DNA from 2 places in the Streptomyces sp. NPDC085931 genome. Region 1 is predicted to be linked to the other one. Evidence: riboswitches for the same ligand, from Rfam matches in the RefSeq annotation. Region 1 holds a riboswitch; the other holds the start of a gene.
What was found. Region 1 has a riboswitch for glycine ahead of gcvP (aminomethyl-transferring glycine dehydrogenase). Riboswitches for the same ligand answer to the same signal wherever they lie in the genome.
Positions count from the first base shown of each region.

Region 1 (3,401 bases):
GGCGATCAGCGAGCGCGTCATGGAGCTGCTGCGGGCGCTGTCGCCGCTCGTGGAGCCGCTCAGCCTGGACGAGGCTTTCGTGGACCTGGAGGCCGGGGGAGTGGCCTGGGACGAAAGCTCGGCGCGGCTGGTCGGTACGCAGCTGCGCGCCGACATCCGCGCCACGACCGGCCTCACGGGATCGGTCGGGCTCGCCGCCTCCAAGATGCTGGCGAAGATCGCCTCCGAGCAGGCCAAGCCCGACGGGCTGGTGGTGATCGAGCCGGGCACCGAGCGGGCGATGCTCGGGCCGATGTCGGTGCGCACCCTGCCCGGCGTCGGGCCGGCCACGGGTGACCATCTGCGGCGGGCCGGGATCACCACGGTCGAGGAGATCGTCGAGGCGGGAGAGGACGAACTGGTCCGGCTGCTGGGCAAGGCGCACGGGCACGGGCTCTACGCGATGGCCCTGGCCAGGGACGACCGACCCGTGGTGGCGGAGCGGGAGGCGAAGTCCGTGTCCGTGGAGGACACGTACGACGTGGACATCCACGACCGGGTGCGGGTCGGGCTGGAGGTGCAGCGGCTGGCAGACCGGTGCGTACGGCGTCTGCGCGGGGCCGGTCTGTCCGGGCGGACGATCGTGCTGAAGGTACGGCGGTACGACTTTTCGACGCTCACCCGGTCCGAGACGCTGCGGGGGCCGACGGACGACCCCGGGGTGATCGGGGAAGCCGCGGCCAGGCTGCTGGACTCGGTGGACACGACGGGCGGGGTGCGGCTGCTCGGGGTCGGGGTCAGCGGCCTCGCCGACTACACGCAGGAGGATCTGTTCGCGCAGGCCGCGGGGGAGCGGGCGGTGGCCGAGGGGCCGGTCGAGGAGCACGCCGTGGCGCAGGCGGAGGAGCAGCCGTCGCTCGCCGAGCGGCGCTGGCCAGCGGGACACGATGTGCGGCACGCCGAGTACGGGCACGGGTGGGTGCAGGGCAGTGGGCTGGGGAGGGTCACCGTGCGCTTCGAGACGCCCGGCTCGGCGCCCGGCAGGGTGCGGACCTTCCGGGTGGACGATCCCGCGCTGGAGCCGGCGGATCCGTTGCCGCTGGTGTTACGAAGACCGGAGGAGTCGGAGAGCGGGCCCGTCGGCGTCGACGGGCCCGTGGGGACGCCTTACGAGGCCGCGTCCGGGGATCGCGTCGTCCGTTCGTCCGAACCAGCCAGCTTGCCGAACTCGTGATCGGGGAGCGGGGGAGGGGCTGCGATGTCCAGGCCGTAGTGGTGGTAGAGCTGGAGTTCCTGCTCGGGGGAGAGGTGGCGGCCCACGCCGAAGTCGGGGGCGTCCTTGATCAGCGCGCGTTCGAAGGGGACGTGGAGGGCGCCGTCGATCAGTTCGCTGGGCTCCAGCGGGACGAACGCGTCCCTGCTGAACAGGCCGGTCCGTATGGCCGCCCACTCCGGTTCGCCGGTGGCGTCGTCGAGGTAGACCTCGTCGATCGTGCCGATCCTGGTTCCGTTGCGGTCGAACGCCTTGCGGCCGATCAGGTTGCGCGGATCGATGTCGGTACGCACGGGACCTCCACAGGCTCGCAACTCATCCGTAAGCACTACAAAACGGCACAATCGAGGAGGCGGCCACTCGAAGGTTCGTGCGTTGACCTCGCTGGTACGCTGGCAACGGCTGCTGACCCCGTGCGGGAGAGTCCTCCGGACACCATCGGAGGCGCCGAAGGAGCAAATCCTCCCCGGAATCTCTCAGGCACACGTACCGCACGGACGAGGTCACTCTGGAAAGAAGAGCGGGTGTCGGCTTCCGCTCTCACCGACGGTGAAAGCCGGAGGCCTTCGGGCGATCCGGTGAAGCTCTCAGGTTGAGATGACAGAGGGGGAGGCCGTCCGGGTACCCGCGCCGTGGTGCCCCTCGAAGGTCGTGCCAGACCAGGAGGCCTCCGCCCATGACCGCCCATCGCATTCCGCTTTCCGAGCTCGAAGAAGCAGTGCCCTTCGAGCAGCGTCACATCGGCCCCGACCACGAGGCCCAGGCCAAGATGCTCGCGCAGGTCGGCTACGGCTCGCTGGACGAGCTCACGGCCGCCGCGGTCCCGGCCGTCATCAAGAGCGCCGAGGCCCTCGACCTGCCGAGCGCCCGCAGCGAGGCCGAGGTGATCGCCGAGCTGCGCTCGCTCGCCGACCGCAACCAGGTCCTCGGCTCCATGATCGGACTCGGGTACTACGGCACGTTCACGCCGCCGGTGATCCTGCGCAACGTCATGGAGAACCCGGCCTGGTACACGGCCTACACGCCGTACCAGCCGGAGATCTCGCAGGGACGGCTGGAAGCCCTGCTGAACTTCCAGACCATGGTCGCCGACCTCACCGGACTACCGACCTCCGGAGCCTCCCTGCTCGACGAGGGCACCGCGGCGGCCGAGGCCATGGCGCTGTCGCGGCGGATGGGCAAGAACAAGAAGGGCCTGTTCCTGGTCGACGCGGACGCGCTGCCGCAGACCATCGCCGTGATCCAGACCCGGGCCGAGCCGACCGGCGTCGACGTCGTCGTCGCCGACCTTTCCGACGGCATCCCGGCCGAGATCGCCGAGCGTGAGATCAACGGCGTCCTGATCCAGTACCCGGGCGCCTCCGGGGCCGTACGGGACATCAAGCCCGTCATCGACCGGGCGCACGAGCTCGGGGCGGTTGTCACCGTCGCCGCCGATCTGCTCGCCCTGACGCTGCTGAAGTCGCCCGGTGAGCTCGGCGCGGACATCGCGGTCGGCACGACCCAGCGGTTCGGCGTGCCGATGGGCTTCGGCGGGCCGCACGCCGGCTACATGGCGGTCAAGGAGAAGATGGCGCGCAGCCTGCCCGGGCGGCTCGTCGGCGTCTCCGTGGACGCCGACGGGAACAAGGCCTACCGGCTCGCGCTGCAGACCCGTGAGCAGCACATCCGCCGGGAGAAGGCGACCAGCAACATCTGCACGGCGCAGGTCCTGCTCGCCGTGATGGCCGGCATGTACGCCGTCTATCACGGTCCGGACGGCCTGAAGGGCATCGCGCAGCGCACCCACCGCTACGCCACGGTCCTGGCCGCCGGGCTCGCGAACGGCGGGGTCGAGGTCGTGCACGACTCCTTCTTCGACACCGTGACCGTGCGCGTCGCGGGCCGGGCCGCCGAGGTCGTGGCCGCCGCGCGGGACAACGGGGTCAACCTGCGCCTGGTCGACGCCGACCATGTCTCGATCGCCTGCGACGAGACCACCACCCGCGCCCAGCTGCGGGCCGTGTGGGCCGCCTTCGGTGTCGAGGGGGTCATCGAGGCGCTGGACGCCGCCACCGAGGACGGGCTCCCGGCCGGCCTGCTGCGCACCGACGACTACCTGACGCACCCGGTCTTCCACCAGCACCGCTCCGAGACGGCCATGCTGCGC
Region 1 covers NZ_JBITSK010000025.1:9,684-13,084, forward strand. Annotated here, with positions in the region: gene ACIGAN_RS34550 (DNA polymerase IV) at 1-1,213, shown strand, start outside; gene ACIGAN_RS34555 (PRC-barrel domain-containing protein) at 1,147-1,545, opposite strand; glycine riboswitch at 1,659-1,754, shown strand; gene gcvP (aminomethyl-transferring glycine dehydrogenase) at 1,929-3,401, shown strand, end outside.

Region 2 (3,401 bases), on a different contig from region 1:
CATGTCGACCATCAGGTACGCGCCGACCTCGTCCGCGATCCGGCGGAACCCGGCGAAGTCCAGCTGCCGCGGGTAGGCGGACCAGCCGGCCACGATCAGCTTCGGCCTGGACTCCTTGGCCAGCCGCTCGACCTCGGCCATGTCGACCCGGCCGTCCTCGCCCACGTGGTAGGCGACGACGTCGTAGAGCTTGCCGGAGAAGTTGATCTTCATGCCGTGGGTCAGGTGACCGCCGTGGGCGAGGTTCAGGCCCATGATCGTGTCGCCCGGCTTGAGCAGCGCGAACATCGCGGCCGCGTTGGCCTGGGCGCCCGAGTGCGGCTGCACGTTGGCGTGCTCGGCGCCGAACAGCTCCTTGACCCGGTCGATCGCGATCTGCTCGACCACGTCGACGTGCTCGCAGCCGCCGTAGTAACGGCGGCCCGGGTAGCCCTCGGCGTACTTGTTGGTGAGGACCGAGCCCTGCGCCTCCATGACCGCGACCGGGGCGAAGTTCTCCGAGGCGATCATCTCCAGCGTGGACTGCTGGCGGTGCAGCTCGGCGTCGACCGCGGCGGCGACGGCCGGGTCGAGCTCGTGCAGGGGTGTGTTCAGGACGGACATACGGCTACGACTCCTCAGCCGGCGGAGAACGCGGTGTACTCGTCGGCGGAGAGCAGGTCGCCCGGCTCGTCCGTGACCCGCACCTTGAACAGCCAGCCGCCCTCGAAGGGGGCCGAGTTCACCAGCGACGGGTCGTTCACGACGTCCTCGTTGACCTCGGTGACCTCACCGGAGACCGGGGAGTACAGGTCGGACACCGACTTGGTCGACTCCAGCTCGCCGCAGGTCTCGCCCGCGGACACCGTGTCACCGACCTCGGGGAGCTGGACGAAGACCACGTCGCCGAGCGCGTTGGCCGCGTGCTCCGTGATGCCGACCGTCGACACGCCGTCCTCGGCGGCCGACAGCCACTCGTGCTCCTTGCTGTAGCGCAGCTGCTGGGGGTTGCTCATGGCCTGAATTCTCCTGTACGCGCGGGAGTGCTGGTGAAGGGGGACCGCTGGTGAGCGGGGTGAGGGGGCGTGAGGGGCCGGGCCCGGGGCCCTGCGGCGCCCGTGGCCCAGTGTCTACTTCTGGCGCTTGTAGAAGGGCAGCGCCACGACCTCGTACGGCTCGTGACTGCCCCGGATGTCCACGCCCACGCCGGGCGTGCCGGGCGCGGCGTGTGCGGCGTCCACGTAGGCCATGGCGATCGGCTTGCCCAGGGTGGGGGAGGGGGCGCCGGAGGTGACCTCGCCGATCACCTCGCCGCCGGCGACGACGGCGTACCCGGCGCGCGGGACGCGGCGGCCCTCGGCGACCAGGCCGACCAGCACGCGCGGCGGGTTCTGCTCGGCCCGGGCGGCGGCCTCGCGCAGGGCCTCGCGGCCCACGAAGTCGCCCTCCTTGTCGAACTTCACCACGCGGCCGAGACCGGCGTCGAACGGCGTCAGGGAGGTGGTCAGCTCGTGCCCGTACAGCGGCATGCCGGCTTCCAGGCGCAGCGTGTCGCGGCAGGACAGCCCGCACGGGACCAGTCCGGCGCCCTCGCCGGCCTTGGTCAGCGCCTGCCACAGCTCCACGGCGTGCTCCGGCTTCACGAACAGCTCGAAGCCGTCCTCGCCCGTGTAACCGGTGCGGGCGATCAGGGCCGGGACCCCGGCGACCGTGCCGGGCAGGCCGGCGTAGTACTTCAGCCCGTCGAGGTCGGCGTCGGTGAGGGAGGCCAGGATGCCGGGGGACTCGGGGCCCTGCACGGCGATCAGCGCGTAGGCGTCCCGGTCGTCGCGCACCTCGGCGTCGAAGCCGGCGGCCCGCTCGGTCAGCGCGTCCAGCACGACCTGGGCGTTGGAGGCGTTGGCGACGACCATGTACTCCGTCTCGCCCAGCCGGTAGACGATCAGGTCGTCGAGGATGCCGCCGTCGGCCCGGCAGATCATCGTGTAGCGGGCGCGGCCCGGCTTCACACCGCCGATGTTGCCCACCAGGGCGTAGTCGAGCAGGGCGGCGGCCTGCGGACCGGTGACGGTGATCTCACCCATGTGGGAGAGGTCGAACAGCCCGGCCCGTGTGCGCACGGCGGTGTGCTCGTCGCGCTCGGAGCCGTAGCGCAGGGGCATGTCCCAGCCGGCGAAGTCGGTCATCGTCGCGCCGAGCGAGCGATGCAGGGCATCGAGCGCGGTGTGACGGAGTTGTCCTGTACTGCTCACGGTCGGTCGTCTCCCAAGGCAATGACGGCGAGGTCGTTCCTCCCCATCTGTCATCGGAACCTGAGAGGTTCGCCATGACCGCGCTGGTCCATGGCTTGCACCTTGGGTGGAGCCGGCCTGCCGGGGGCAGGGGAGGGCCCGCTTTTCAGATGTGCCTCGCCCGCGCGGTAACGGTGCCTGAGAGATTCAAGGGAGGGACTTGCTCCTTCGGCGCCCCAGCGTCAGCGGTGCTGGGAACTCTCCCGCGCGGATTCAAACGGCCGGTATGCAGTTGGCGCGCACATCATTGCACGCATCCTTCGGGCGCGGCAGGGGGACCTTTCACAGGGAGTGCGCGAGTCCCGAGCGCCGCCGGACCGGCGACCTGTAGCAGCCCTGTTGCAGGAAGAGCACGGAAATGAGAGGTCTGCGGCATTACCTTCTCTTTACACTCGGCGGGGATGGGACTCCGTACCTGGCCCCAGGGGAGGACGATCACGGTGAACAGGACCAGGGCGTACGCCACGACCACGGGCATCGCGCTGCCCGAGCAGCCGGCCGTTCCGGCCCGGGCGGTCCGCGGCCCGGCGCCGGTCGTCCGCGATCTGCGCGACCGCCCCGGCCCGCACGCGCTGCTGTTCGGTCCCCGGGACATCGTCGTGGTCACGGGCCTGCCCGGCAGCGGCAAGTCCACGCTCATGCGGCGCACGGTCCCCGGCCGGCGCGTCGACTCCCAGGACACCCGCGACCGCTGGGAGCGCCGCATGCCGGGCTTCCTGCCGTACGCGGTCTACCGGCCGCTGGTCCGGCTCGCCCACTACGCCGGGCTGCGGCGCGCGCTGCGCTCGGGCGAGGGCCTGGTGGTGCACGACTGCGGCACGCAGGCGTGGGTCCGCCGCTGGCTCGCCCGCGAGGCCCGCCGCCGGGGCGGCGCCCTGCACCTGCTCCTCCTCGACGTCACCCCCGAGCAGGCCCTGGCCGGCCAGCGCGACCGCGGCCGCGGCGTCTCGCGCTACGCGTTCCTGCGCCACCGCGCGGCCACCACCCGCCTGCTGCGCTCCGTGGCCCAGGGCGACCTCCCCTCCGGCTGCGGCTCGGCCGTCCTCGCCGACCGGGCCACGGCGAACGCGCTCCGCCGCATCGGCTTCACGGGGTGACGGCCGGCACCGGCCGAGCGCCCGGGACGGCCGC
Region 2 covers NZ_JBITSK010000005.1:333,427-336,827, forward strand. Annotated here, with positions in the region: gene glyA (serine hydroxymethyltransferase) at 1-603, opposite strand, end outside; gene gcvH (glycine cleavage system protein GcvH) at 618-995, opposite strand; gene gcvT (glycine cleavage system aminomethyltransferase GcvT) at 1,110-2,231, opposite strand; glycine riboswitch at 2,387-2,486, opposite strand; gene ACIGAN_RS12685 (AAA family ATPase) at 2,711-3,367, shown strand.
Region 2: it holds a riboswitch for glycine, as region 1 does, so the genes downstream of both, gcvT (glycine cleavage system aminomethyltransferase GcvT) here and gcvP (aminomethyl-transferring glycine dehydrogenase) in region 1, are expected to answer to the same signal.